DNA from 2 places in the Alteromonas sp. RW2A1 genome. Region 2 is predicted to be linked to the other one. Evidence: predicted binding sites of a transcription regulator. Region 2 holds the regulator's gene; the other holds the start of a gene.
What was found. The regulator FliA, encoded in region 2, starts transcription of late flagellar genes. The targets are predictions, from matches to a motif close to CTAAAGNTNNNNNNNNNNNNGCCGATA.
Positions count from the first base shown of each region.

Region 1: the regulator FliA is predicted to act here: its motif matches at 11,290-11,316, upstream of BM528_RS15330 (DUF5610 domain-containing protein).

Region 1 is NZ_CP018031.1:3,454,937-3,470,833, forward strand. Features, by position in the region: gene BM528_RS15280 (response regulator) at 1-354, shown strand, start outside; gene BM528_RS15285 (chemotaxis protein CheX) at 351-935, shown strand; gene BM528_RS15290 (sensor histidine kinase) at 935-2,251, shown strand; gene BM528_RS15295 (MBL fold metallo-hydrolase) at 2,271-3,293, opposite strand; rRNA gene rrf (5S ribosomal RNA) at 3,489-3,604, opposite strand; rRNA gene BM528_RS15305 (23S ribosomal RNA) at 3,832-6,724, opposite strand; tRNA gene BM528_RS15310 (tRNA-Ile) at 7,121-7,197, opposite strand; tRNA gene BM528_RS15315 (tRNA-Ala) at 7,244-7,319, opposite strand; rRNA gene BM528_RS15320 (16S ribosomal RNA) at 7,399-8,926, opposite strand; gene BM528_RS15325 (RNA recognition motif domain-containing protein) at 9,423-9,890, shown strand; gene BM528_RS15330 (DUF5610 domain-containing protein) at 9,944-11,260, opposite strand; gene trmA (tRNA (uridine(54)-C5)-methyltransferase TrmA) at 11,487-12,581, shown strand; gene fabR (HTH-type transcriptional repressor FabR) at 12,705-13,298, opposite strand; gene BM528_RS15345 (acyl-CoA desaturase) at 13,485-14,612, shown strand; gene sthA (Si-specific NAD(P)(+) transhydrogenase) at 14,776-15,897, shown strand, end outside.
Region 2 is NZ_CP018031.1:2,167,869-2,183,765, forward strand. Features, by position in the region: gene BM528_RS09785 (hydrogen peroxide-inducible genes activator) at 1-497, shown strand, start outside; gene BM528_RS09790 (LysR family transcriptional regulator) at 509-1,414, shown strand; gene ppnP (pyrimidine/purine nucleoside phosphorylase) at 1,468-1,752, opposite strand; gene BM528_RS09800 (DUF938 domain-containing protein) at 1,914-2,498, opposite strand; gene metH (methionine synthase) at 2,548-5,172, opposite strand; gene BM528_RS18385 (homocysteine S-methyltransferase family protein) at 5,182-6,249, opposite strand; gene metA (homoserine O-acetyltransferase MetA) at 6,253-7,191, opposite strand; gene BM528_RS09815 (DUF2802 domain-containing protein) at 7,372-7,806, opposite strand; gene BM528_RS09820 (chemotaxis protein CheW) at 7,878-8,369, opposite strand; gene BM528_RS09825 (chemotaxis protein CheW) at 8,386-9,231, opposite strand; gene BM528_RS09830 (ParA family protein) at 9,238-10,002, opposite strand; gene BM528_RS09835 (protein-glutamate methylesterase/protein-glutamine glutaminase) at 10,032-11,162, opposite strand; gene BM528_RS09840 (chemotaxis protein CheA) at 11,210-13,453, opposite strand; gene BM528_RS09845 (protein phosphatase CheZ) at 13,466-14,221, opposite strand; gene cheY (chemotaxis response regulator CheY) at 14,256-14,639, opposite strand; gene BM528_RS09855 (RNA polymerase sigma factor FliA) at 14,675-15,406, opposite strand; gene BM528_RS09860 (MinD/ParA family protein) at 15,403-15,897, opposite strand, start outside.

The DNA of each region.
Region 1 (15,897 bases), 1.3 Mb from region 2:
GTTTTAGTTGCTGATGACTCTAAGCTGTCAAGACGCAGTGTGATTCGTGCATTACCAGAGGATTTAGAATATGCCATCTGTGAAGCCACAAATGGCAAAGAAGCAATTGAACTACTTTCTGATACATCCTTTGACTTGGTTTTGCTCGACCTGACTATGCCGGAAGTTGACGGCGTAGGCGTATTAGAATACTTAAGCGACAAAGCTGATGCACCGAACGTTATCGTTATTAGCGCTGACTTTCAGCCAGAAAAGCAAAAAATCGTTACCTCTCTTGGCGCAAAGCGCTTTTTAAGAAAACCTTTAGACAAAGAAGAGCTCGCTATGGCGATGTTCGAATTGGGGTACTTATGAGTATTGTGTTACCACTTGACGAGGATCAAAGAGACGCACTCCAAGAACTTCTTAATATATCTATGGGACAGGCGGCCAATTCGCTAGCACAACTGATTGAAACAAAGATTGATATTTCAATTCCCAAAATTGCAACAGTTACGCCAAGTGAGCTGTATAGTTTACTGTTTGAAACAACAGACTCCTTCTATACTCGCCAATCCTTTTTAGGCGATATACATGGTGAGGTGATGTCGGTGCTATCGCAATCGGGGTTAGCAGAGGTAGCGAAGCTAATGGACTACGACGAGCCTCTTGATAAAGAAGATGTGCAAGAAATTATTCTTGAGCTTTGTAATATACTGGCCGGCGCTTGTTTATCAGGTCTTTCAGATCAGCTAGAGTTAACTACGAATTTGAATATGCCAACGCTATTTCAACCTGAAAAGTCTAATTTTAGCGACTTGCAATGGCAGCACACTCTGGTGATGGAAGTGCAGTTTATTATTGCGATATCATCATTTAGCATGCGCGTTGTGTTTTGTTTAGACGATGAGTCTCTTGCCAGAATGAAAACAACATTGGATGAGCTACTAGGCTAATGTTCGAACAACTCGTTAGCAAACTTCCCGTAGGTATCGGCATTGTTGACGAACAATTCAACGTGGTTTATCTAAACGACTTTTTCTTAGACAGGCTGCCCCATGAGCTACGCAAGAATTACAAAGAGCAGCCGGTTACTGATCTCTTTAAGGGGCAAGGTAAGTTTTTACAAAGGCGTCTGAAATCAGTCTTTGTTCTGCAACATCCTAGCTTTAGTTACTGGGAACAGCGCCCTCACATATTTCCGTTCAAAAGTAGCCGCCCTATCACGGGCGAAGAAACTCAGATGTATCAAAATATGGAAATAATTCCCATAAAGGATAATTCATCTGGTAGAAAGCTAGCCTGCATATTCCTTCAAGACGTCACCGCTCAGGCTAGCTACTTTAGAGCGCAGCAAAAACTGTCGCAGGCGCTGAAAAAAGAACACGCGGAACAGCGGAAGCTGATCCGAAAATTAGACACGGCACAAAGCCAGCTTATTCAAGCTGAAAAAATGGCTTCAACGGGACAACTCGCTGCCGGCATCGCCCACGAAATAAATAACCCAATTGGTTTTGTAACCGCAAACTTAGATACACTATCTCAGTATGCCACTCATCTTTTGTCTATTTGCGATGGCGTAGAGTCGCAAATCACACACTTTACCGAAGAGATGCAGGAACAAATACAGTCTCTCTACGATAGCAATCACTATGCATTACTAAAAGACGACATTACTGAGCTGATTGATGAGTCTAGCGAAGGCCTTACCCGAGTAAGAGATATTGTAGAAAACCTCAAAAACTTCTCTTTAGAAACTGCAGAAGGCTACCAAACTATCGAAGTGTGCACGGTCGCTAAACAGCTTATCACCCTGATATCTGCACAATATGCAAAACCAGAGTATAAGTTTGAGTGTGCCCATGAAAAATTAGAAGTTATTGGCGATCCTGGAACACTGAAGCAAGCCCTTATGAACGTTATGGTGAATTCTGCACAAGCGATAGAAGACAAAGGATTTATAAAACTTTCTATTGTTGAACACGACAACGACATTAGCTTTAAAATACTCGACAGTGGCTGTGGTATTGAGCAAAAAAATCTCAAACGAATATTCGAGCCTTTCTTTACCACAAAACCCGAGGGGCAAGGGCAGGGACTTGGATTATCTGTTGCTTATACCGCTATAGAAAAGCACAACGGAAAAGTATCGATAAGCAGCAAGGAAGGTAAAGGGACGGTTGTTCAAATTACCATTCCCAAATATCCCGCGCAGAACGTTCAGCAAGAGGAAGACAGCGCTAGTGAGCAGCCTGAGCAGGAAAACCTATAGCGCTTGTGCAGTTATCAACTCAAACGTTTACTGTAGCGCCACAAAACTTGTAAACCCCTCTATCATCTAGCGTTCTCTTAAGCGTGTTATTAGCCACTAAATAATTCATATGTGCGTAACACTCGGCAACTGCGAACACCATATTTCTACTCGACAGTTCTCGTTTAAACATAACGGGAAGCAAATCTGAAATTGATTGCGGCGTATGGCAAGCTTCAGTAAGTGCATCAAGGTGTTTATGGTGATGGCTAAGTAGCTCGTCAACTCGTTCGTGAAGACCAACAAATGGCAACTTGTGAGCTGGCAATACCACTGTGTTTTCAGGAAGTGCTTTAAATGGCGGCAATGTAGTCAGGTAATCATTTAGCGTAAGCGCTTCTGGCTCAGTAGAGTATGCCCCAATATTTGGAGTAATCATGGGCAGAATATGATCTCCAGAAATCAGTACGCCTTTGTTAGCGTTATACAAACAGGCGTGTTCGGGCGAGTGCCCTCTTCCTATCAGAACCTGCCACTCACTACTACCAAACAATAAAGTGTCATTGTGCTTGAGGCGCGTGTAACTCATTGGTATCGGCGATACAACCTGACTAAACCCCTTTCCATCCCCTTGTGTCAGTTTCTCGATAAGCTCTTTATCTAGCCCTGCTCTATTGTAGTAATCGATATCTCGTTGATTCGACGCACCGTTTTTCCCAGCGCAAAAAGCTCTGGCGGTAAAGTATTCGGTTTGCGACATGTAAAATGGCACATTAAACTCATCAGCAATCCATCCCCCTAGGCCAACGTGGTCTGGATGAAGATGAGTGACAACAACACCGGTAATACGACCATCAATTTTTTTAAAAATTTGCTGCCACAGCTTTTTAGTTGTGCTTGTGCCAATTCCTGTGTCGACTACCACCCAGCCGTCACCGTCTTTAATAAGATAAAGATTGATATGATCTAACTCGAAAGGCAAAGGCATGGTTAGCCACAACACACCGTCAGCAATTTCAAAGACCTCGCCAGGCTCGGGCTGTTTGTCGGCTAGATACTGCATCCCCATAATTTCCTTTCTCCCAAACACAAAAAACCCGCCGTTAGGCGGGTTTAGTGGTGCAAAATCGTGACGCTCTTTGTCGCGACTTTTGCGCAAGGAAGACACACAGTACCCTCAGTTTTTGACTACAGAGTACTCGCTTTGCTTCCTAACGAAAAAGCCCTTGTCGTAAGACAAGGGCTTTTCGAAATAAGGACCTGGCAGTGTCCTACTCTCACATGGGGAAACCCCACACTACCATCGGCGCTAATACGTTTCACTTCTGAGTTCGGAATGGAGTCAGGTGGTACCGTATCGCTATGGCTGCCAGGAAAAACTTTTAGTGCAGAATCACGATGCTTTTTGTCGTGACTTCTGCGCAAGGAGGACTAACAGTACTCTTTAGAGTCTATTTAATCATCGTTGCTTAATAACTAACAAATCGGAAAGTTTAATATTAATTCAATCAGTGAGTAACTTACTTTTTACTCTATCTTGCTTTTAGCTTGTCTTTGCTTACAACGCCAACTTCTCTTCGAAGCCTTTTAGGCGTTGTTGTATGGTTAAGCCTCTCGGGCAATTAGTACAGGTTAGCTTAACGCCTTACAACGCTTCCACACCCTGCCTATCAACGTCATCGTCTATAACAACCCTTCCAGACCTTAAAGGTCAGGGATGACTCATCTCTGGGCCGGCTTCCCGCTTAGATGCTTTCAGCGGTTATCCGTTCCGAACGTAGCTACCGGGCAATGCCATTGGCATGACAACCCGAACACCAGCGGTTCGTCCACTCCGGTCCTCTCGTACTAGGAGCAGCTCCCATCAATCATCCAACGCCCACACCAGATAGGGACCGAACTGTCTCACGACGTTCTAAACCCAGCTCGCGTACCACTTTAAATGGCGAACAGCCATACCCTTGGGACCGACTTCAGCCCCAGGATGTGATGAGCCGACATCGAGGTGCCAAACACCGCCGTCGATATGAACTCTTGGGCGGTATCAGCCTGTTATCCCCGGAGTACCTTTTATCCGTTGAGCGATGGCCCTTCCATACAGAACCACCGGATCACTATGACCTACTTTCGTACCTGCTCGACGTGTCTGTCTCGCAGTTAAGCTAGCTTATGCCATTGCACTAACCTCACGATGTCCGACCGTGATTAGCTAACCTTCGTGCTCCTCCGTTACTATTTGGGAGGAGACCGCCCCAGTCAAACTACCCACCAGACACTGTCCACAATCCCGATAAGGGACCAATGTTAGAACATCAAACATACAAGGGTGGTATTTCAAGGACGGCTCCACACAATCTAGCGACTGTGCTTCGAAGCCTCCCACCTATCCTACACATGTAGGTTCAATGTTCAGTGCCAAGCTGTAGTAAAGGTTCACGGGGTCTTTCCGTCTAGGTGCGGGTACACAGCATCTTCACTGCGATTTCAATTTCACTGAGTCTCGGGTGGAGACAGCGTGGCCATGGTTACACCATTCGTGCAGGTCGGAACTTACCCGACAAGGAATTTCGCTACCTTAGGACCGTTATAGTTACGGCCGCCGTTTACCGGGGCTTCGATCAAGAGCTTCGCTTACGCTAACCCCATCAATTAACCTTCCGGCACCGGGCAGGTGTCACACCCTATACGTCCTCTTACGAGTTTGCAGAGTGCTGTGTTTTTAATAAACAGTCCCAGCCACCTGGTCACTGCGGCCTCCATTTGCTTACCACGCGAAGTGTTCACAAACAGAGGCGTACCTTCTCCCGAAGTTACGGTACAATTTTGCCGAGTTCCTTCACCCGAGTTCTCTCAAGCGCCTTAGTATTCTCTACCTGACCACCTGTGTCGGTTTGGGGTACGGTTCATATAATCATAAGTTTAGAAGCTTTTCCTGGAAGCAGGGCATCAACAACTTCACTCCCTTGGGAGCTCGTCTCGCGTCTCAGCTTTAAGAACCCGGATTTACCTAAGTTCTCGGCCTACTCGCTTTCACTTGGACAACCAACGCCAAGCTTGCCTAGCCTTCTCCGTCCCTCCATCACTGATTATATAAGTACGGAAATATTAATCCGTTTCCCATCGACTACGCATTTCTGCCTCGCCTTAGGGGCCGACTTACCCTGCCCTGATTAGCATGGGACAGGAAACCTTGGTCTTCCGGCGTGGGAGTTTTTCACTCCCATTATCGTTACTCATGTCAGCATTCGCACTTGTGATATGTCCAGCAAGCTTTACAACTCACCTTCATCCACTTACACAACGCTCCCCTACCCAGCACAGTAAACTGTGCTGCCGCAGCTTCGGTATATTGCTTAGCCCCGTTACATCTTCCGCGCAGGCCGACTCGACTAGTGAGCTATTACGCTTTCTTTAAAGGGTGGCTGCTTCTAAGCCAACCTCCTAGCTGTCTATGCCTTCCCACATCGTTTCCCACTTAGCAATATTTTGGGACCTTAGCTGGCGGTCTGGGTTGTTTCCCTCTCCACGACGGACGTTAGCACCCGCCGTGTGTCTCCCGGATAGTTCTCATTGGTATTCGGAGTTTGCAAAGGGTTGGTAAGTCGGGATGACCCCCTAGCCTTAACAGTGCTCTACCCCCAATGGAATTCGTCCGAGGCTCTACCTAAATAGATTTCGGGGAGAACCAGCTATCTCCCGGTTTGATTGGCCTTTCACCCCCAGCCACAAGTCATCCGCTGACTTTTCAACGTCAGTCGGTTCGGTCCTCCAGTTGATGTTACTCAACCTTCAACCTGCCCATGGCTAGATCACCGGGTTTCGGGTCTATACCTAGCAACTCAACGCGCAGTTAACACTCGCTTTCGCTACGGCTCCGCTATTCGCTTAACCTTGCTACTAAATATAAGTCGCTGACCCATTATACAAAAGGTACGCAGTCACCCCATCACTAAGCACCCTGCTTGGGGCTCCCACTGCTTGTACGTATACGGTTTCAGGTTCTATTTCACTCCCCTCACAGGGGTTCTTTTCGCCTTTCCCTCACGGTACTGGTTCACTATCGGTCAGTTAGGAGTATTTAGCCTTGGAGGATGGTCCCCCCATATTCAGTCAAGATAACACGTGTCCCGACCTACTCGATTTCACTGTAAAGCACGCTACGTGTACGGGGCTATCACCCTGTATCGCTCCTCTTCCCAAAGGATTCCACTACACACTAAACAGCTTAAGGGCTGCTCCCCGTTCGCTCGCCGCTACTAGGGGAATCTCAATTGATTTCTTTTCCTAAGGGTACTTAGATGTTTCAGTTCCCCTCGTTCGCCTCGTTACACTATGTATTCATGTAACGATACCTGTAAACAGGTGGGTTTCCCCATTCGGACATCTGTGGCTCAAATGCATTTTGTCGGCTCACCACAGCTTTTCGCAGACTTACACGTCCTTCATCGCCTCTAACTGCCAAGGCATCCACCGTATACGCTTCGTCACTTAACCATACAACAACCCTAAAAAGCCTTGAGTATCGGCCTCATGTCCGCCTTTTGAATTCGGACAAGGGTAATGTTGCATGCATGACAAGCTAATCGGAAGAATTGCCTTGCTATCAATCAATGTTGATAACAAGCAATTCAAGTCAAGTAGAGTAAAAAGTACGTCTTTCGACTTCTCAGTTACTCAATTTTGATTGATTACTATTAATATCAGCTTTCCAAATTGTTAAAGAACTATCGTGCAAAATCATGACGCTTTTTGTCATGACTTTTGCGCAAGGAGGACCTACATTACTCTTTAAAGTATCGTAAATGCTCCCTCAGGGTAAAAAACCCTAATCAATGCTTACTGAAACAGTAAATATTCATTAGGATTTCGGGTCCAACGTGACACAAGAATTGGTAGGCTTGGGCAGACTTGAACTGCCGACCTCACCCTTATCAGGGGTGCGCTCTAACCAGCTGAGCTACAAGCCTTCAGTATACTGCACTTAAACGTTGTTTAAGCTCAGATTCAAGTAGATGGTGGAGCTAAGCAGGATCGAACTGCTGACCTCCTGAATGCAAATCAGGCGCTCTCCCAGCTGAGCTATAGCCCCATAAACTTGTGTCGTTCTTCATTTTTAAACAAGACTATCTGTGTAGGCACTGCATCAAGTGCGTCTATCGACGTAATGGTAAGGAGGTGATCCAACCCCAGGTTCCCCTAGGGTTACCTTGTTACGACTTCACCCCAGTCATGAAACACAAAGTGGTAATCGTCCTCCCGAAGGTTAGACTAACTACTTCTTTTGCATCCCACTCCCATGGTGTGACGGGCGGTGTGTACAAGGCCCGGGAACGTATTCACCGCAGTATTCTGACCTGCGATTACTAGCGATTCCGACTTCATGGAGTCGAGTTGCAGACTCCAATCCGGACTACGACATTCTTTAAGGGGTCCGCTCCACATCACTGTCTCGCTTCCCTCTGTAAATGCCATTGTAGCACGTGTGTAGCCCTACACGTAAGGGCCATGATGACTTGACGTCGTCCCCACCTTCCTCCGGTTTGTCACCGGCAGTCTCCTTAGAGTGCCCAATGCTGGCAACTAAGGACAAGGGTTGCGCTCGTTGCGGGACTTAACCCAACATCTCACGACACGAGCTGACGACAGCCATGCAGCACCTGTGTCAGAGTTCCCGAAGGCACCAATCCATCTCTGGAAAGTTCTCTGCATGTCAAGTGTAGGTAAGGTTCTTCGCGTTGCATCGAATTAAACCACATGCTCCACCGCTTGTGCGGGCCCCCGTCAATTCATTTGAGTTTTAACCTTGCGGCCGTACTCCCCAGGCGGTCTACTTATCGCGTTAGCTTCGCTACTCACGACTTAAAGTCACAAACAGCTAGTAGACAGCGTTTACGGTGTGGACTACCAGGGTATCTAATCCTGTTCGCTACCCACACTTTCGCACATGAGCGTCAGTCTTTGGCCAGGGAGTCGCCTTCGCCACTGATGTTCCTCCAGATATCTACGCATTTCACCGCTACACCTGGAATTCCACTCCCCTCTCCAAGACTCTAGTCTGCCAGTTCTAAATGACCGTCCCAGGTTGAGCCCGGGGCTTTCACATCTAGCTTAACAAACCGCCTGCGTGCGCTTTACGCCCAGTAATTCCGATTAACGCTCGCACCCTCCGTATTACCGCGGCTGCTGGCACGGAGTTAGCCGGTGCTTCTTCTGTTGCTAACGTCACGGTGAGCAGGTATTAACTACTCACTTTTCCTCACAACTGAAAGTGCTTTACAACCCGAAGGCCTTCTTCACACACGCGGCATGGCTGCATCAGGGTTTCCCCCATTGTGCAATATTCCCCACTGCTGCCTCCCGTAGGAGTCTGGGCCGTGTCTCAGTCCCAGTGTGGCTGATCTTCCTCTCAGAACAGCTAGAGATCGTCGCCTTGGTGAGCCTTTACCTCACCAACTAGCTAATCTCACTTGGGCCTCTCTCTGCGCCGGAGCCTAAGCCCCGTTTGGTCCGTAGACGTTATGCGGTATTAGCAGTCGTTTCCAACTGTTATCCCCCTCGCAAAGGCAAGTTCCCAAGCATTACTCACCCGTCCGCCACTCGTCAGCGATGTGCAAGCACATCCTGCTACCGTTCGACTTGCATGTGTTAGGCCTGCCGCCAGCGTTCAATCTGAGCCATGATCAAACTCTTCAATTAAATATAAATATATCGAAATATGAATCGTCGTTGTGACACTCTTAACGAGTGCCCACACAGATTGTCTTGTCTAAATTGTTAAAGAACTAAGTAGCTTCGCTACTTTCCACTAGAAGCCGTTGCTTCTTAGTGGCTCACCCTGCTCGAGTGAGGTGCGCATTTTACATCGTTTGTTTTCGATGTCAACCTTGTTTTTAAACTTTTTATTTGCTTGAAAACTTGGTTTTGCACTTGTTGCTAAGTTGACTTTGTTTTTCTCGAAGCCCCCTCAGAACGTGGAGCGCATTATAGATACCTGATGAGAAAGATCAACAGTTAAATTGGTTTTTTTTGCTTTTTAGCACACTTTTGAGGTTAACCGCTCATTTCTGCATCATATCTACAAGCTCAATGCATCTTTCGGCTAGTTTTTTCACATTTTATTGTTCTAATTGTTACAAATGAGTAAACTGTATACAGCCTCCAACCCCATAATAAACAATAGAAAGGTAGGTATATGAAAGTAGGCTTTATTCAGTGCATTATTATTAGTGCCATTTTTGCGATAGCAGGTTTTTTGTTATTTTCTTCACTTAATATGGAAGTTTCTCCATTAACTGTCTCCGCTGCACTTCTTATCAGCGGTATAGTTACCCCATGGCTGGCTTCTCTTATCCAAAGCTCATCTTCTTCAAATGACGATGTCTCTGCTTCAGTCTCTGCAGATGCCGTTGAAACACTTTACGTTGGTAATCTACCGTATCGTGCGAATGAAAATGCAGTTAAAGAATATTTCAGTAGCTATGCAGAAGTACAATCTGTCCGCTTAATGAAAGATCGTAAAACAGGTAAGAGAAAAGGATATGGCTTTATTGAAGTAGTAGCCAAAGATGTGAACACCGTTATTGAAAAAACAAACGACTCAACTTTTCAGGAACGTACTTTAAAAGTGCGGCCAGCGAAAGAAAAAGTCGAGCATGCATAAATAAGAAAGCCTGGCGGTTCGCCAGGCTTTTTTGATTCTCTTTATTGTTGCTACTATTCAGTAGCTTCAGTTTGATTGCCTATAGTACCTTCCGCTTGTGGCAACCCATCAAGTAATGTCTTATTAAATGAATGGAACCGATTGATCGCTGAAATTAAGTCAGGGATCTGAACATCTTCCATATTACTTATGAGACCAGCAATCAGCGTATTGTAGTCTTCGTTAGACTCCAACGTATTTTCAGCTTTCTCAAACGTATTCATCATTTTCTCTAAATATTGAGACACAGGATTGACTACGTTACCGTACTTACCGCGTTCATCGTTCTCTTCGCTGTAGTGCTGAATATTTTCGTAAGCTTTTAAAACGTCTGTTTGCGTAGAGCGATTTAGCTGCAGCGCATAGCCTACTAATTCTTTATCATCAAACCCCAAACTTAGTGCTTCCTCAAACGCTTTATCTACATCACCTTTATAAAACGTATCTGCAAGATCTTGCACTTGACCAACTAGGTCTGCAATAGACTTCATCTCGGCTTCGTCCAATTCACCTTTAAGAGAAAAGCTTATACCGCTTCTTTCATAAAACTCGAAGGATGTGGTTTGCTGTGCAGCTATGTTCGTCGAGCTGTCACTTCCAGCTTCCCCGATGGTTGATTGCGCCTGAAAGGAAGTTTGCTGCTGTGCTTGGAACGTTCGCAAGCTTTCAAAGCTAAAGGTTACTTCATCGCCGTCTTTGGTGCGAATGCTCAATTGACCAGACTTTTCATCAGACACCGACGCCGCAGATAGGGTAGAAACCTGAGCGACGTTCCCGTTCTCAGAACCTTTACGATTAAAGATGTCAGTTTCTAATTCATCTATACCATTATCGATGAGGTTACGACTCTTGCTGATTCCGTTTTCCAATTCTTCATTCATAAAGCCCGCAAGATCTTTTTCCGCCATGGCAAAGCCTCTACTTACGCCTTCTCTTGCTTGGCTAAATAATCCATTTAACTTTTCATCGCTTGCTCCACCGTTGGCAGCTCCGCGAATTACACCACCTACAAAGCGCATGACATTTTTAGCCACTTCTTCGAAGTCGAATAAGCTTTTGTTTTTCTCTTCAACTTTTTTATCGGCTAACTCTTTAGGCTTTTGCCCGTCTATTTCTAGCGATTGACTGAGGCTACTACTCACCACTCTTAATCCAATACTGGCTTGAGTGCTATTTACAGATACCGTTGAAGCCTGCTGTTTCGAGAACTCAGCAGCTTGCTGAAGTCCGTCTTGCTGAAGCTGTTTTTTTAGTGCCTCATTAGGGTTAACTGCAGCCTTTTGATCAGCTTTTTGCTCTCCCATAAAAGCCTTAATTTGACCCACGTTCATAATTTGATCCTCACTATCCTCATGTACTATATCGGCACCATCTCAATATTGTTTAATTTTAATACAGAAATTTTTACTACGCTTACGAATTAGGTTTGCACATACTGCAGAAGCCTCTACAATTCGCGTCCTTAACGAAAGGTACCGATGAACAACACTTCTACGAAACGATACCGACTAATTTTCAATAATATGCTTTAGGCCCGGTGACCTAATGGAGAAACGAATGGCAGACAACAACTTAGCGCAGTATCAAGAACAACTCGATGAGAAAGTTAGCCGCCTTAATACATTGCTCGGTGAATTTTCTGCGCCAGCATTGTCAGTGTTTCCATCATCACCTGAACATTACCGAATGCGCGCAGAGTTTAGAGTATGGCATGAAGGGGACGATCTTTTTCATATCATGTTCAATCAACAAACAAAGGAAAAGTATCGCGTTGATACGTTCCCACCAGCGTCTGAAGGTATTAACAGAGCAATGGTGGAATTGCTTGATTTAATAAGACCAAATGAAATTTTGCGTCGAAAACTGTTTCAAATAGATTACTTATCGGCTCTTTCTGGAGAAATGGTTATAAGCCTTTTATATCACCGTCAATTAGATAGTGACTGGCAGAACCATGCTCTTCGGTTAAAAGAGTCACTTTCTCAATTTTTTCCAGCGGTAAGTATCATAGGCAGAGCTCGTAAGCAAAAAGTGATAATTGGGAATGACTTCGTTATAGAGAGACTCCCGGTTAATGGCCGTGAGTTTGTTTTCAAGCATATCGAAAACAGTTTTACTCAACCTAATGCTAAAGTGAACTGCAGCATGATTGAGTGGGCTCTAGATTGTGTAAAGCCACTCAGTGGAGATTTGCTTGAAATGTACTGCGGCGCAGGTAACTTTTCTATCCCGCTCGCCATACATTTTGACAATGTCATTGGTACAGAGATCGCAAAACCATCAGTAAACGCAGCCCAATATAATATTGAGCACAATAATTTAGATAACGTAAAAATAGTGCGCTTGGCAGCAGAAGAGTTTACGCAAGCGATGAGAGGTGAACGTACCTTTAGTCGACTTGAGGGTATTGAGCTTAGCGGCTACAACTTTACAACAGTGTTGGTAGACCCACCTCGTGCGGGTTTAGACATAGACTCATTAAAGATGATTCAAGACTATGACAATATCGTTTACATTTCTTGCAACCCAGAAACGCTAGCAGATAATTTAAAGGTGTTGTGTACCACCCATAATGTCGTTAAAACCGCACTATTCGATCAATTTCCTTTTACACACCACATTGAAGCCGGTGTGCTTTTATCAAGAAAGTAAGAATGTGCTGCGTTAGCATATAAAAGATATGCAGTAATGATGAGGTTGGGTGATGAAAAGCAATTATGAGCGTACTGCTTAAACTAACGTTGTGCTGATTAAAGCATTGCTGAACAGCTGGGGCTACTTTTTAACAGTAGCACCAATTTGTACAAACCGAAGCTGCTTTTTAACTTTTTCGCCAATTTCTCCGCGCAACTTATCATCAGCCTCTAGAGCTTCTGCTCCTGCACTAAACACTAGCCTCACCATTGCATCGGCTTGAATTTGCGCTGATGCGTATTCAACGCCCTGTTTTTCAATAATGTAATCAGTGAGCTCATCAATAAAGTGCTGAATTTCTCGAAATACCGCCAGACGATAGGCAGAGGAAGTTCCCGTATGTTCTCTAAGCAGTAGTCTAAAAACATTTGTATTTGCAGCGATAAACTCCATGAACGTCTCTACGGACGTGTGGATAACACCACCACCTGACGCTATGCGACGGCGAGCCTGTCTCATCAACTGCCTGAGCGCTAACCCGGCCTCATCTACCAGAGTCAGGCCCAACTCGTCCATGTCTTTAAAGTGACGATAAAAAGACGTTGGCGCAATACCAGCTTCTCGAGCAACCTCGCGAAGGCTAATGGCAGAAAGACTTCTATTTTCATCCAGAAGCGAAAACGCGGCATGAATTATATTTTGACGGGTTTTTAACTTTTGCTCTTGTCGACTCACGATGACACCAGTTATTAAATCTACGACATGTTACCCCATCATTTGCCGAGAGGCGAAACACAATGCTGTGTAGTGTTCTATAATGATTAAAGTTTAACTATGTTAGCAGAACTTAACCTAGTTTTACTTGCCTGAGAATACATAAAACGATAAATTAGCGAACAGTTGTAAGCCAAGTAGTCAAAAATGAAAAAACCTCCTCTTATATTAACGAACGTGCTGGTATTTATAATATCGGGCGCGATTGCATTTATCGGTGCTCCACTATGGATTGCGCACCGAGGGATAGATTGGGCCGAAATAAGCGCCGCTATCTTTTTATTTTACTTTACCGGTATGTCTATTACTGCTGGGTACCATCGTTTGTGGTCACACAAAACCTACGATGCAAACATTGTAGTGCGCGTAATACTCGCAATTGGCGGCGCGATGGCGCTACAGAACAGCATTTTACATTGGTCGTCTGATCACCGAATTCATCACCGCCACGTTGATGATACAGAGAAAGACCCTTATTCAGCTAAGAAAGGTCTATGGTTTGCTCATATAGGCTGGATGCTAAGAGAGTATCAGTCGAACCGCTATGGCGATTACAGTAACTGCAAAGATTTACAGAAAGACAAAGTGGTTATGTGGCAACACAACTACTACCTTCCAATAGTATTAGTAGCAAACTTCGGTGTGACGGGATTATTAGGCTGGCTGAATGGCGATATTTTAGGAATGTTGCTTATTGCTGGTGTGTTGAGACTTGTTCTAGTTCATCACGTCACTTTTTTCATTAACTCACTTGCACATTTCTGGGGTTCGCAACCTTACACAGATAAGAACACAGCAAGAGATAATGGCGTGCTAGCGTTCTTCACATTTGGTGAGGGTTACCATAACTATCACCATATCTTTGAGTATGACTATCGGAACGGCATTCGCTGGTATCAATTCGATCCAACGAAATGGCTAATCCGAGGTTTATCCTTTGTCGGATTAACAACTAATCTACGAAAAGTACCTGAAGAGCGGATTGAAAAGGCGCTAGCTGCTATGCAGTTACAAAGAGCAAGTGAAAAAGTGTCGCTGCTTCCCAACGCCGACGAAATGATGAATACCATCCAACAAGAATACGACCTGCTTATGCAACGTATGAGCGATTATTATTCGACGAAGAAACGAGTAATGCGTGTTAAGCAAAAATCGTTTCAGCGCACTCTCGAAGGATTCGAGTTGACGTATAAATATAAAGAAATGAAGCATGCATTTGCCGTTCAAAAAGAGAAATGGACACAACTGCAGACCCTCTCTCTACAAATGGCGTAGTATTCTTCCCATTACAACTGTCAATAAAACCACATGCAATTCGTTGCATGTGGTTTTTTTTATTTACTATTTACTACTAGAGTTAAATTTACTGATAGTAGTAAAGTAAAAAAATGCACTATCCTGTCGCTTATATGCGCAATTAAACAAATAGGAATACAACATGGCAGCAAAGCAAAAAGCACCCTCATATCATTACGATGCAATAGTCATAGGCACCGGACCGGGAGGAGAAGGTGTTGCGATGCAGCTCGCCAAAGCGGGCAAGAAGGTTGCCGTTGTTGAGCGTTATGACGCTGTGGGAGGAGGCTGCACACATTGGGGCACAATTCCTTCGAAGGCTCTGCGTCATTCAGTAAGTCGTTTGATAGAGTATAATAGCTCTCCGCTTTTTGCAGACAATCATTTAAGCAGAAGCTTAACCTTCTCGGAAATCATGCGTCACGCAAGCGGCGTAGTAAACAGTCAGACGCGTTTGCGTTCATCATTTTATGATAGAAACCGAGTAACACTTTTTCATGGTGAAGCCAGCTTCATTGATGCTCATACACTTCAGATTGTTCGCGAGGATGGCTCAAAAGACATTGTTACCGCGGGGCAAATTGCATTAGCAACAGGATCTCGTCCCTACACACCAAAAGACATCGATTTTAATCACCCTCGAATTTACAACTCCGATACTATTTTGTCCCTTAAACACGACCCCAAATCCATTATTATCTATGGTGCAGGTGTTATCGGATCGGAATACGCCAGCATATTCCGTGGACTCGGTGTAAAAGTAGACTTAGTTAATATGCGAGACCGGTTGCTGTCTTTTCTCGACACCGAGATTTCTGATGCCTTGAGTTATCACCTTTGGAATAACGGCGTACTTATTCGCCACAATGAAACATATTCGTCAGTGGAAACAACCGATGACTCTGTGATCCTCAATTTAGAGTCTGGAAAACGTATGCGTGCAGACTGCTTGTTGTTTGCAAACGGACGAACGGGTAACACAGACAAATTGAAGCTCGAGAATATTGTTTTACAAGCAGATAGTAGAGGCCAACTTAAGGTTAACGAAAATTATCAAACTGACGTAGAGAATGTGTATGCTGTAGGCGATGTCATTGGCTACCCAAGCTTAGCATCTGCGGCATATAACCAAGGTCGTTTTGCCGCCGAGGCCATGCTAGCGGGCAAAACTCATGCCTCATTGGTGGCCGATATCCCATCAGGCATCTACACCATTCCGGAAATTAGCTCTGTTGGAAAGACCGAACAAGAACTTACTGCAGCA
Region 2 (15,897 bases):
ATCTGATTTTGTCGCCACTTTCGACAGAAAACTCCCAATTAATTACCTATCCCCTTTTCAAAGAGCCACTTAAATTTGTCACGCCTTCTGACCACTTCCTATCCGGCAAAGCCTTCGTGCACCCACAGGATATCAGTGGTGAAAAAGTACTTACGCTGGAAGATAGACATCATTTCCATCATCAGGTACAGCGAATATGCGAAGATATTGGTGCAGATTTACAGCGTGATTACGAAGGAACGAGCTTAGATACATTGAGGCAAATGGTTGTGATGGGAATGGGAGTGGCATTTTTGCCCGGCCTTTATATTCACTCAGAACTGCACAAACCTGAGGCTCTGCATGTCTGTGAAATTGCAGATATGCCTATAGAAAGGCAGCATTCACTAGCATGGCGAAATACCTCACCCAGCAGACAAACATTCCGAGAGATATCCATAATTCTAAAGCGGATAATCGAGGCGAGACTGGCAGATGCCGTAAGCATGTGTGATTAGGGCTTTATTGAATGATTGATAGACAACACCTGCGTATTGTAAAAGCAATACAAACACACGGAACAATGACAGAAGCAGCTAAGTCGTTGTTTTTGACACAATCAGCGCTAAGTCATGCTATGAAAAAATTAGAGCATGAGTTTGACGTTCCTTTGTGGCAAAAAGAGGGAAGGCATTTAATACTCACTCAGGCAGGAGAGAGTTTGCTGGGCTTGGCTCAGCGCATACTACCTCAGTTCGAACATACCGAATCGCAGCTTCGTAGATTTGCACAGGGAAAGCAGGGAATTTTGCGTATTGGTATGGAGTGCTACCCTTGTTTTGAATGGCTGCTCAAAATAGTGGCGCCTTTTTTAAAAGCGTTCCCCGATGTTGATGTGGATGTACGAAGGGCCTTTTCCTTTGGTGGGCTTCAGGCATTGCATGGGTATGATATTGATGTGCTGATCACCCCTGACCCTTTGCATTTAGATGCCATTACTTATACGCCCGTTTTTAGTTACGAGCAGGTATTAGTGATGCACAACGACCATGAGCTGGGCGATAAAGCATTTATAACACCGCGAGATTTAGTTAAAGAAACACTTATTTCATATCCAGTAGAGAGAAGTCGGCTAGATATCTTTTCGCAATTTCTAACGCCTGCCAACGCGTCGGTGAAAAGCCATAAAACAATAGAAACGACTGAGATCATTTTACAAATGGTGACGGCAGGCAGAGGAGTAACTGCGTTACCGAAATGGCTTGTAGAAGAATCGAAAGAATGTGAGAGCCTTATATATAGGTCTCTTGGCGAGAAGGGTTTAGAGAAAACCTTGTACGTGGGGCATAGGAAACAGTCAGATACACTAGGGTTTATTGACAGTTTCGTTGCTATGGCCATAGAGCAAGGTAAACAAGCAAAACGCACGGAGTAATGCCTCCGTGCACAATAACTATATATGTATAGAATACCTGGCTTACAATGCGCTTAGCTATAAAAACAAAGGTATGCCGAAGCTGACGACACTTTGACATCAAAAGACACATTCGCATCTACATTAAACTCGGTGCCCGCTGGAAAAGACTCCCAACTTTCACTGCCTGGTAGTTTTACTGTAAGTTCGCCCTCAACAACTTTCATAAGCTCTTTTTTAGTCGTATCGAAAGTATATTCCCCCGGCGACATAACGCCCGATGTACAAGGCCCGCTAGCCGATTCAAATGATATTGAGGTGACTTTGTTATCAAAGTAGTGATTCACTGCAAATGTCATGGTGTGTTCCTATCTGTGTTTTAAGAAAAAGAACGTTTTTAGTTAAAACGTCATTGTTGCATTGGCGGTTTTGCCGTGCGATTTGTCGCAATGCTTCAGAGCATTGCGTTTATGAGTTTATGTATAAAGAAAATTAGGGGGTTTACTAGCGCGCTTTTGACCTAGCTTTTAGTCCAAACCAGCATCATATTGTTTGCTGGCATCGATATTTGCTCACTTAGCATTAAATTTGGCGCCCAACTCAACAGGTCGTCAATATCACGGTAACCGCCATAGCCTCGCTCAACAAGCGATTTATGAAATTCTTCATTACTTGCTGATGAAAAAGCCCCAGCTTGGGTAAAAGGCCCGTATTGGCAAAACACTCCCCCTTTGGGCAAGTGGTTCATTACCGATTTCATCAACAATTCTACTTCGTCTTTCTGCATGATATGGGCGGTATTGGCGCTAAAAACTCCGTCGAAACTACCTTCTGGAAATGAATCAACCCCAACGGTATACTCTATTGGCTTAGCTAAGTTGGGTAGTGAAGACTCACTTACCCATGCATTAATTCCGTCGTGATAATGTACTTGGTCGCTTGTTTGCCACAATAAATGAGGCAAATGAGCAGAAAAATATGACGCGTGTTGGCCAGTACCACTGCCAATTTCAAGCACCTGTTTACTGTTAGCAAACGCCCTTTTTAACACGGCTAAAATAGGGCGCTTGTTGTTTTCACATGCTTGACTAAATGGCTTATCCATAACTTTGTCATCCATTCTGATTATTAACGACAGCGGCAGTTAGCGGGCTCTAATCGCTTAAATTTGGCCCCAGCCATTTTTCAGCTTCTTCCAGCGTCCAGTTTTTACGCTTCGCATAGTCTTCAACTTGGTCAGCTTGAATTTTTGCTACTGCGAAGTATTTGGACTCTGGATGGGCAAAGTACCACCCGGACACTGACGCTCCCGGCCACATTGCGTAACTCTCGGTAAGTTTCATCCCGGTATGTTCCTGGGCAGCAAGCAGATCCCAGATAAGCTGTTTCTCAGTATGCTCTGGACATGCAGCATAGCCTGGCGCAGGTCTAATACCCTGGTACTTCTCTCTTATTAACTCATCGTTATTCAGAGTTTCATCTGGCGCATATCCCCAGTATTTCAGTCGAACCTGTTGATGCAGATATTCAGCAAAGGCCTCAGCGAGTCGATCAGCTACCGATTTAACCATGATCCCGTTGTAATCATCGCCCGCTTTTATATAAGTGTCTGCTAGACTGTCTTCACCTATTCCACTAGTCACTGCAAATGCACCGACATAATCGGCAATGCCGCTTTCTTTATCCGCAACAAAGTCGGCAAGGCAGTAGTTGGCAAATTTGTCCTTCTGGGTTTGCTGACGCAGGTGATGGGCGACGCCTTTCACAGTAGTGCGGCTCTCATCTGCGTAAATCTCAATATCATCCCCCAACCTATTGGCAGGGAACAACCCAATAACCCCTTTTGCCTGCAAGGCTTTATCTGCAATGATTTTGTCTAGCATTGCGTTCGCATCTGCAAACAGTGAAGTTGCCTCTTCACCGACTACCTCATCATCTAGAATACGGGGGTACTTACCCGCCAGTGACCAAGTTAAAAAGAAAGGAGTCCAATCTATGTATTCACGCAATGTGGCTAGATCAGCGGTAATCGGTGTAACACCAAGCTTTGCAGGCGTTACCGGCGGTGTGGAAAAATCAACCTGACAGCTGTTCTCCCGCGCTTTTTCTAACGTGACGGGTTTACTGCGCGGCTTCTTGCGCGCGTGTTGGTCGCGCACGGTATCGTACTCTTTAGCTAGCTCTGTCGCATAGATATCTCTAGAGCCTTTATTGAGTAGCTTCTGACACACTCCCACGGCGCGGCTTGCATTAGGTACATAAGCAACTGGGGCGTGATAATTTTGCTCGATTTTCACCGCGGTATGAGCTTTAGACGTAGTAGCTCCGCCAATTAACAGCGGCATATCAAAGCCCTGTCGCTCCATTTCTTTTGCCACATGTACCATTTCATCGAGAGACGGTGTAATGAGGCCCGATAAACCTATCATGTCCACATTCTCTTCTTTGGCTTTTTGAAGAATATTTGCAGCGGGTACCATCACACCCATATCGATGACTTCAAAGTTATTACATTGCAGTACAACACCTACGATATTCTTACCAATGTCGTGTACATCACCTTTTACCGTTGCGAGCAATATCTTTCCATTACTCTTATTGTCATCTGACTTTTCTGCTTCGATGTAGGGCTGCAAGTGAGCAACCGCTTTTTTCATAACTCGCGCAGACTTCACAACCTGTGGCAAAAACATTTTGCCTTCACCAAACAAGTCCCCTACTACATTCATGCCATCCATCAATGGCCCTTCAATAACATGAAGAGGGCGTTCTGCTTGCTGTCGAGCCTCTTCAGTATCGTCAATAATATAGTCGGTAATACCCTTTATGAGAGCGTGTTCTAAACGCTTGTTTACACTCTGCTCTCGCCATGAGAGATCTTCTTTTGCAGCGGCTTTGCCGTCGCCCTGAAACTGTGGCGCAATATCTAACAAGCGCTCTGTACCATCGCTGCGTCTATTTAAAATAACGTCTTCTACAGCTTCGCGAAGCGCTTGTGGAATTTCGTCATAAACTTCAAGCTGACCCGCGTTAACTATTGCCATATCCATACCGGCTCTAATAGCGTGGTACAAGAATACAGAGTGCATGGCCTCGCGAACCGGGTTGTTGCCGCGAAAAGAGAACGAGATATTCGATAAACCGCCTGATATATGGGAATAAGGGCAAGTTTGGCGAATAACGCGAGTGGCTTCAATAAAATCTACAGCGTAATTGTCGTGTTCTTCAATACCCGTTGCTACAGCAAAAATGTTGGGATCGAAGATAATATCTTCTGGAGGGAAACCAATTTCTTCTGTTAGAACCTTATAGCTTCGCTGACAAATTTCTACTTTACGCGCTTGCGTATCTGCCTGCCCCTTTTCGTCGAAGGCCATTACTACCGTTGCAGCGCCATAGCGTTTAATTTTCTTTGCCTGGGCGAGAAATACCTCTTCACCTTCTTTTAAGCTGATAGAGTTAACGATAGCTTTGCCTTGGACACATTTCAGTCCAGCTTCAATCACGTCCCATTTTGAAGAGTCAATCATAATAGGTACACGACTAATATCAGGCTCAGACGCAATAAGATTTAAAAACGTCACCATTGCCTGCTTAGAATCAAGCATGGCCTCGTCCATGTTGATATCTATTATTTGTGCCCCGCTCTCGACTTGCTGGCGTGCAACGTCTAAGGCAGCTTCATAATCGCCTTCTAATATAAGCCGTTTAAAGCGAGCTGAACCGGTAACGTTCGTTCGCTCACCAATATTAATAAATGTAGAAAATCCTGCGCTCATATTGCCCTCCTAGTGTACAAACGGCTCTAGGCCTGACAGACGCATTTTTGGTTCAAAAGCTGGTACTACTCGAGGTTTAATGTCTGCTACTGCCTCTGCAATATCCCGAATATGATCGGGCGTGCTACCACAGCACCCCCCCACAATATTAACCAGCCCTGACTCAGCCCATTCTTTGATATGTGTGGCCATTTCAGGCCCTTCCATATCATATTCTCCGAACTCGTTTGGTAACCCTGCATTAGGGTGGGCAGAAATAAAGCATTCGGCGATAGCCGCTACTTCGTCAACATACTGACGGAGCAAGTCTGGACCCAGTGCGCAATTAAGGCCGAAAGAAAACGGGTTAACATGACGCATCGAATAATAAAACGCTTCCGCTGTTTGGCCAGAAAGCGTGCGACCGGAGGCATCGGTAATTGTGCCCGATACCATGACTGGTAAGGTAACGCCTACTTTTTCAAATGTTTGCTCAACCGCAAACGCCGCTGCTTTTGCATTTAATGTATCGAAAATAGTTTCCAGCATAATGAGGTCGGCTCCGCCCTCAATTAGCGCTTCTGTTGATTCACTGTAAGCCTCCACCAATTCATCGAAGGTAACATTGCGTTTCCCGGGGTCATTAACATCAGGAGAAATCGATGCCGTGCGATTAGTGGGCCCTAGCACGCCAGCAACAAAACGAGGTTTATTTGGTGTTTTAGCGGTATATTCTGCTGCCGCCTTTTTAGCTAGCTTTGCTGCCGACACGTTTATGTCGCGAGAAGTAGCCTGCATATCATAGTCGGCCATAGCGATAGTGGTGGCGTTAAACGTGTTTGTTTCGATAATGTCAGCGCCTGCATCTAAATAATCACAATGAATTTGATAAATAATATCAGGCTGAGTGAGGACAAGAAGATCGTTATTACCTTGAACATCGCAATGCCAGTTAGCAAACTGTTCACCGCGGTAATCAGCCTCTTCTAGTTTATGCTGTTGGATCATCGTGCCCATAGCACCATCAAGCACTAAAATTCTTTCCTTTGCTGCACCGGCTAAACTTGCCTGTGCATTTGAATCAAAAACGTTTTTCACTCATTACCTCTTTGGCTGTGATTTTTCAGCTAACTGACTCAGATCGTAAGGTGTAGTTTGGTAAACGTAATAGTTTAACCAATTTGTAAATAACAAACTTCCATGAGAGCGCCACTGAACTATTGGCGACTTGGTTGGGTCGTTGTCAGTGAAATAATTTTTAGGTATCGCCGGGTTTTGACCCGAGTTCAGATCCCGTAAATATTCATCTTTCAACGTCTCTGCTTCGTACTCAGGGTGTCCGGTGACAAACACCATTCGCTTGTCTTCAGACGCTACAATATAGGCTCCAACTTCATCCGACTCGGCTACAACGTTAAGCCCCTCTACACCGTTATACAGTGAGGTATCGATATGGCCATAGCGAGAATGTGGCGCTGAAAATGTTGGGTCGAACCCTCTGAGTAATTCGTTGTTCGGGTCGTTGACGTTATGCTGATAAACACCTGAGAACTTTTCTTCTCGCAGCTGCCGCGTTACACCGTAAAAATGATACATTGCTGCATGTGCAGCCCAGCACAAGTAAAGCGTAGAATTAACGTGACGCTGAGCCCACTCTAGGATTGTTGTCATATTATCCCAGTATTTCACGTCTTCATAGTCGAGTAGCGCAAGGGGGGCACCAGTTACAATTAAACCATCGTATTTTTTGTTCGCCACACTGGAAAACTCGTGATAAAACGCATCCATGTGCGACTGCGGCGTATTTTTGGGCGCCTGATTGTCAATACGAATAAAATCTACATTGATTTGAAGGGGAGTATTCGACAGCAAGCGCAGCAGCTGCACTTCAGTCTCAATTTTGTTTGGCATTAAATTAAGAATGCCAACTTCAAGAGGGCGAATTTCCTGACTTGATGCTCTATCCATATCCATGGTGAATATATTTTCACCCAGTAAAACATTCTGAGCAGGAAGTTGCACAGGAATACGGATTGGCATAATTAACTCCAGTCGAAGATTGCGATGACTGTATTGTGGCGAATACTATGAATATGTCAACATCTTTACGTCTAGACGTCTAAACAGAAAGTGAGTGCCTGCCGAGAGTGCTACAAAAATTAGTTATCCGCTAGCGCACTGAAGGTGAGCAATTAACGGCTCATATATTCGTGATATTCACTATTTTTGCGACTTGTGAACCATTACCAACATTTCGGCTTCAGCACGAGGTATATCACAAGACTCTATGATTTCTTCTATACTCGCACCTTTTTTAACTAAATCTGCAGCACGCTGATATAACTTTAAAGAAGGATCTTGAAATTTGAGGTCGCGAACCTGACTTTCCAGCTCTTGTTGCTTTTCTTCAACGCGTTGTAAATGCTTGCTTATTACCAAACTTCTCGCCTGCGCTTCTGTTTGTTGGTTATTCGCATCAGTTACTTTTGTTGACATCACTGCAAGTTCGCTTGTCATGCTACCCTGCAATTCTTTTAACAACCCAGCCGTGCGGCGTAAGTTTGCATATAACACGCAAGTAACCGCAATAAGCCCAAGAAGGACAACAGCAATGATAATTTCGACAAGAGAAGGAGCAGCAAGCTGCAAATCCATGTGCTACACACCTAACTGAGGAAGAGATACAAAGAAAAAGCTGACGCAATCAGCGTCAGCTTCGCTTTAAATTAAATACTACTTAGTTCATCCCATTCTTCGTCGCTTAGTAACTTGTTCAAGTCAACAAGAATAAGAAGCTCGCCATCGCGATTACTAACACCTTGAATGAACTTAGCACTTTCTTCAGTGCCCACGTTAGGCGCACTGTCGATTTCAGAAGATTTCAAGTAAACCACTTCTGCTACGCTGTCCACCAGTATGCCGACCACCTGCTCGTCTGACTCGATAATAACAATTCTGGTGTTATCGGTAACTTCCGTAGGCGGTAAACCAAAGCGCGCTCGCGTATCAATAACGGTAACCACGTTACCACGCAGATTGATAATACCCAAGACATAGTCAGGCGCGCCCGGAACCGGTGCTATCTCGGTATAACGCAGGACTTCTTGTACCTGCATAACATTAATACCGTATGTCTCATCACCTAGGCGATACGTCACCCATTGAAGGACTTCATCGTTGGTGTCCGTACCGTTATTTTTCATTTTTTCATCGCTCATGAACCTGGCTCCCGTACTATGGCGTCTGGTCGTTGCTGCCTAAGCCTTTGTTAAGCATAGATATTAATTCTTCAACGTCAATTAATGCACACATCTTTTCTTTAACCATCCCTGCTAACCAAGGACGTTTACCTGTAGATTCGCGCCATTTGACATCATCTTTTGTTAAATTAACGGTGTTTACCAGCTTTTCGCTAGCCAACCCCCATGCACTTTCTCCCAACATGATTAGGTAACGATAGTCGAGAGATTCAGCAAGTGCCTCGTTATATTTCTCTGGCATCACCCACTTCGCTGAGTCTACTACATTCAGTTTAGACTCTCTGTGTAACATTACACCCATAAACCAGTCTGGTTTTCCAAAAAGTGGTGCAATTTTATCAATTTGGTGGATACCACCAAGCGTAGTTAATGGAACCGCAAGCGTTAAACCCGCCACCTCAAAGAATAATGCTTGAAAGCGAAAATCTAGACTATCCTTTAATGCAATTTTTGTTTGCGCATGTGCGGCGTTTTCATCTGCTGGAGTGATATCGTCTTCAACACGAGTTTCTCGTATTTGCACTTCTTCAATATTCAGCTCATCTTCTACAGCAGTGCTTTTTTCTGACGCTACCGCAGGCTCAATTATTTCAACATTCTGCGAAAGTGGCACATCGCATTTGACCACAGGTTCATCAGCGATATGCTGTGATGCCTGCTCTAAAAGTTTAGCAGCTCTTACCGTTGCATCATCCACTTCCACATTATCGGACACCACCTGATTTGCACTGATATCTACGGATACAGCGGGCTCTTTCAGCAGGCTATCTAGGTAGTCTTCCATAACGTCTTCACGGGCAAATGGAGATTGCTTACTCATTGCTATTTATTTCTCCAACTCTTCGAGCAGTTTTCCATAAGCTGCGACGCCTCTGGTTTTGGGATACGCCGCTGATATTGGTAATTGAACCAAACTCGCATCTCGAAAATGCGTGTCTACCGGAATAACACCATGCCAAACTCGTTCACCGTAGTCGTTCATCAATCGCTTTCGCGATGCTAAAGCGGCATTTGTTCTTTTATCGAACATGGTTGGAATAATGCACGTATCGAAGGATTTACCTAGGGAACGCCCCATTATTTCCATTGTGCGGATCATCCTATCCAACCCCTTTAGCGCTAAATATTCTGTTTGCGTGGGTACAATCACCTTATCGCATGCAGCCAGAGCATTCACCATTAGAACACCGAGTACGGGCGGGCAATCAATAATGGCAACGTCGAATTCATGATGGACCTTGGCGAGTGCTTTTTTCAGCACCAACCCCATACCCTGTTCGCTTCCCATGGTTCTATCGAGAGTGGCAAGGGCCATAGTTGCCGGTAAAACATAAAGATTATCTAGCTTTGTTGGGCACAAGCAATCCATTACGTTATCGGCAGTAAGACTACCGGACTTGATAAAAATATCGTAAACAGATTGACTTAGCGCCTCAGCATCTATGCCAAAATAATAACTGAGCGAAGAGTGGGGGTCGGTATCAATCAACAGTACCCGCTTTCCTTGCTGCGCTAGCAAGCCGCCCAAGCTTACCGTGGTGGTTGTTTTTCCTACTCCACCCTTTTGATTCGCGACTGTCCACACTTTCATGACAACAAACCCACTAGGCTATCCATTCACTACATCATTTCAGTAAGAATACAGCTGCTCATATCATCAACATTTATATTTTGAGTCGAGATATTTGCCACAGCAACCGCTTGGGGCATTCCGTACACCACGCAAGAGTCTTGATCTTGGGCCCAAATTGTAGCGCCCTTTTCTTTAAGCTTTCTGCAACCCTCTCGACCGTCTGCGCCCATTCCCGTTAAGATAATGCCTAAAACATCTCCAGAGAAAGCTCTCTCTAACGAACTGAATGTCAAATCGACACTAGGCTTGTAATTTACTTTATCTGCAATGCTTGCATCTACAATTGAAATCTTTTTCTGGGCGCCAACAGTCTCTATTAGCATTTGCTTACCGCCGGGCGCTAAATAAGCTTGACCGGGCATGAGAATGTCACCGTGCTCAGCCTCTTTTACGCTGATATCACAATTCGCGTCTAGGCGCTGGGCAAATGCTGTGGTAAAGGTTCCGGGCATGTGCTGAACCAACAGAATTGGATATGGGAAGTCTGCTGGTAAAGGCATAAGCACCTTCTGCAGCGCTACTGGACCGCCCGTTGAGGCACCAATAGCTAAACATTTATACCGCTTCCCTGTCGCCCTGACCGAAGAAACAGTTGGCTGCTTTGCCGCGTCTTTGTGCCCAGAAAGTAAACCTGACGTTTTAAAAAACGCCTGCTTAGGTGCGTTAGGCGGTAATCTACGAGTTTCCTGTGAGCGAAATGTTGGACGCTTTAACCCAATTCCTCTACGCGCAATGAGCCTCACTTTGGTACACAACAAACGTGTCGCATCTTTGCGGTCTTGCGATATATCTTCAAACTTTTTAGGAAGAAAATCGAGTGCACCGGCTTCAAGGGCATCAAGCGTTGCTTGTGCCCCATGATGTGTTAATGATGAAAACATGAGAATAGGAATAGGCTTTTTTTCCATAATCGCCTTTACAGCAGAGATACCATCCATAACGGGCATCTCAACATCCATTGTAATTACATCGGGAGCCAACGCGTCAATTTTATCTAGTGCGTCTCTACCATTTCTCGCTTCACCTACAACCTCTAACTCTCTGTCTTCGTCTAAAATTTCTCTCACTCGACGACGATAAAATGTAGAGTCGTCCACGACCAGGACTTTAAAGACCATGGATTACTGTTCCTATTGTTTGTAAGCCTTTGCTATTAAGATTTCTGTTAAGGCTTACGAGCATACCGTTTTAGAAGGCTCGGAATATCTAAAATAAGCGCAATACCGCCATCTGACGTAATTGTTGCGCCTGCCATACCAGGTGTTCCTTGCAATAACGCATCAAGCGGTTTAATGACTACCTCTTCTTGACCTATTAGCGCATCAACCACAAAACCCACTTGGCGAGTGCCCACCTGAACCACAACCACGTGGCCTTTTTCTCTATCTATTGATTTTTGGCCTCGAATCAGCCAATCGCCAAGGAAGAAGAGCGGTATAGCTTTTGAGCGAACAATCATGGTTAGCTGGCCATCAACTGTGTTGGTCTTTTTGATGTCCATATTAATAATTTCGCTTACTGAGCCCAGGGGCAAAGCGAAGGTTTGTTTACCCACGATGATCATAAGCGTTGGCAATATTGCCAGCGTCAGCGGTACTTTTATTTCTAAACGGGTACCTTTACCAAGCTGTGAGTCGATATTAACCGTACCGTTGAGTTGATTGATTTTGGTTTTCACCACATCCATACCAACGCCACGACCCGATATGTCACTTATCTCTGTCTTTGTAGAAAAACCTGGTGCGAAGATAAGGTTAAAAGCTTCCACATCTGACATACGTGCTGCCGCGTCTGCGTCTAGTACGCCGCGATTGATCGCAATCTCTTTTAGCTTCTCTGGGTCCATCCCCTTACCATCATCTTCGATAGTAAGCAGTATGTGGTCACCCTCTTGTGAAGCAGAAAGCTTAACCGTCCCCATTCGTGGTTTGCCAGCCGCAGCACGTTCATCCGGCATTTCAACGCCGTGATCCACGGAGTTTCTCACCAAGTGAACAAGTGGATCGGCCAATGCTTCTACCAGATTTTTATCTAAATCCGTTTCTTCACCTACAAGTTCTAGCGTAATTTCTTTTTTAAGGCTTCGCGCTAAATCTCGAACAACCCTAGGAAAACGACCGAATACTTTCTTGATAGGCTGCATTCGGGTTTTCATTACCGCACCTTGAAGGTCGCCGGTGACTACATCTAAGTTTGCTATCGCCTTAGACATACTTTCGTCGTTTGTATTGATGCCGAGGCTAATTAAGCGATTTCGCACTAATACCAGCTCGCCCACCATATTCATAATTTGATCGAGACGCTTAGTATCAACACGAACCGTCGTTTCAGCAGGTGGAGCAGAAGGTGCTTTCTTATCATCTTTTTTCGCAGCTTCACGGCTTGGCGCTTTTGGCTCTGCTTTGGCAGCAGCTGGTGCAGGTGTGCTCGCTGGAGTGGGTGACGCCTGCTTGGCCTTTTGAATCGCATCAGTCGCTGCTTTGTCCACAGCAGGCTCTGGTGCTTTCGCCGGTGCCGCTTCTGGTGCACTTGATGCTTGGTTTGTGGGGCCTTGTCCTGAACCATGAAGCTGATCTAAAAGAGCCTCAAACTCGTCATCGGTGATTTCATCGTCGCTTGATGAAGCATTTTGGGCTGGTGGTGCGGCTGGCGCTGCAGGTTCTTCTGCTGCGCTAAATTTGCCTTTGCCGTGAAGGTCGTCAAGGAGAGCTTCAAATTCGTCGTCGGTAATATCTTCTGCGTTGCTGTCTGAAGCTGAAGTACTGCCCGCGCTGGGAGTTGGTGCAGCTTCTTGCTTAGGCGAAGTACTCTTACCTGGCGCAGATGAGCCGTGTAGCTCATCGAGTAAAGCTTCAAACTCGTCTTCGGTGATTTCGTCAATTTCACCGTCGCCTTTTGAGGTATTGTCACTTGATGAAGATGGCGTCGCTTCAACCAACTCCAGTTCAGGCTCCGAACTGAAATCAGGTTCAGCAGCTTGTGGAGCGGGAGCATTATCAAAAATGTTCTCGTCTGGTGTTTCTGGGCGACTTAACTTGTGCAATTTGTCTACAAGCTGTGCATCAGCCGGCTCAAGCGGCTCCTGCGCTTTAACTTTCTCAAACATGTCAACAACGACATCAGTAGCCTGCAGAATAATATCCATTAGCTCTGGTGTCAGTGTGCGCTGTCCGTTTCTCATTACGTCAAAAACGTTTTCAGCGCCATGACAAATTTCAACAAGCTCAGTGAGGGACAAAAAGCCCGCACCGCCTTTTACCGTGTGATATCCGCGAAAAATTGCATTTAGCAAATTCGCATCTTCAGGATTGTTCTCAAGATCAACGAGCTGTTCTTGTAATTGTTCAAGTATCTCTCCGGCCTCAACCAAAAAGTCCTGTAGTATTTCCTCGTCAACATCAAACGACATGCGCCCGCTCCCCTAAAAACCTAAGCTAGACAGAAGATCATCAACATCATCTTGGCCAGATACAACATCATCGCGAGACTCAGCGTCAATAATTGGCCCTTCTGCTTGTACACCATCAACCTTATCGGCTTCGCTAGGTAATGGTTTAGTTTGTTCTAAACCGTCCCGCTCACCAAACATGGTGAGCATGTTAACTAAGCTTTCTTCGACTTCTTTTACTAAGTCGATAACACGGCGGATTACCTGACCGGTAAGGTCTTGATAACCTTGTGCCATCAGCACTTCTGTCAACAACTGCGTAAGTTTAGCTGACTGAGAAGCTCCCTCCTCTAGCAATTCGTCTAAATCTTTGCACAAGGCTTTGAATTCGCCCACTTCAATTTGCCTTGTCATGAGCTTTTTCCACTCTGGCATCACATTCTCTATACGAGATGAAAGCAACTCGGCAATTGGCATGCTGGCTTCAACGGCATCCATTGTAGTATTAGCAGCTTTTTCAGTTTCTTCAATAACGTAAGTTAGGCGGGTCTGTGCGTCAGGGATATCATCTGTGGCTAAGTTCTTGATGCGATCATCTATTTGAAAGTTGTTTAACGCGTCGTGAAGTTGACGGGTAAGCTTTCCAACCTCGGCAAAAAGCTCTACGTTTTCTTTCATCGACGCTGCTTCAAAGAGCGCATTGGCTGAAGCGTTATCCCCAGCTTCAAGATAAACAACAAGCTGTTTAGCTTCTTCTAGTGATAATGGAACGTTTGCATTCGTTGTCATCCAGTAAACCTCGTTTCTCTGGTGAGCGTCTGGATCAACCTAAACGTTCGAATATTTTATCTAACTTTTCTTTTAACGTAGCGGCTGTGAAAGGCTTAACTACGTAGCCATTAACCCCAGCTTGCGCTGCGGCAACAATCTGCTCTTTCTTCGCTTCCGCCGTTACCATCAGTACCGGCAGATGCTTAAGTTTATCGTCGGCACGAATTGCACGAAGCAAATCGATACCCTGCATACCCGGCATATTCCAGTCGGTCACAACAAAATCGAAATCACCCTGTTGTAGCATGGGTAACGCCGTACTTCCGTCGTCCGCTTCCTGGATGTTTGCGAAACCCAAATCTTTTAATAGGTTTTTAATGATACGTCTCATGGTAGAGAAATCGTCTACCACAAGAATCTTCATGCTCTTATCCAAAATAGCCTCCATTGAGGGGTTAATTGTTTTAATTTCTATTCTTCGTCAGCTCGCCACGACTTCATTCGTGATTTGAGTTTTAACATGGCCTGACTATGAATTTGACTCACTCTCGATTCACTTACATCAAGAACTTCACCAATTTCTCTAAGATTCAGTTCTTCATCATAGTACAAGGAAAGCACTATCGCTTCTCGTTCGGGTAAAGTAGTGATTGCTTGGGCCAATGATTTTTGAAACGCGCCTTGCATCAGGTCTTCAAGGGGAGCATCGCTTCCTCGACTTTGCTCGGTGGTGATGACGTCCTCAGAGACACCTAAATCTTCAATTCCAACTAACTTCCCTGCGTTTACCTCATTGAGCATCTGATGATAATCTTGCAAGCTAACGTTTAGTTTAGTGGCAATATCAACATCTCTTGCATCTCTGCCCGTTTCACTTTCAACCTGCGAAATCGCTTCTGTAATCGCCCGTCCATTTCGATGAACAGAGCGTGGAGTCCAATCTCCTTTGCGAATTTCATCTAGCATCGCGCCGCGGATACGAATGCCTGCGAAGGTCTCAAAACTCGCTCCCTTCGAACCGTCAAAATTCCGCGCAGCTTCTAAAAGGCCAATCATTCCAGACTGAATAAGATCGTCAACAAGCACACTTGCTGGCAATCTTGCCATTAAGTGGTGTGCTATGCGCTTTACTAGGGGCGCATGTCGCTCGACTAACTGCGACTTATCAGTTTGTTGTTGATAAGCGGCCGCCTTACTATTCAACGTTGATTCCCTACTGCTTTTTCTGCGATTAACTGCTCAATAAAAAATTCTAGGTGTCCGCCAGGCTGAGTCGGGATTGGCCAAGATGCCGCCCTATTTGCTAGCTGACTAATTGCTACTGATGCTGGTGAACCTGGGTAAGCATCGACAATAGCTGTTTGTTTTCTCACCGCACGACGAATATTTTCATCAAATGGTATGGTTGCCACTAATTCTAGCGCAACATCTAAGAAGCGCCCGGTAACTTTACTCAGCTTGCTGAAAAGCTCTTGGCCTTCGCGCACATCTCTAACCATATTGGCGACAACTTTAAACCGAAAAACACCGTGTTCGCGGTTAAGTAGTTTTATCAGCGCATAAGCATCGGTAAGTGATGTAGGCTCATCACACACCACTACCATGATGTCCTGAGAGGCTTTTGCAAAGCTTAGCACCATATCTGAAATACCGGCCGCGGTATCAACAAGCAATACGTCTATCGGCGAGCGTAG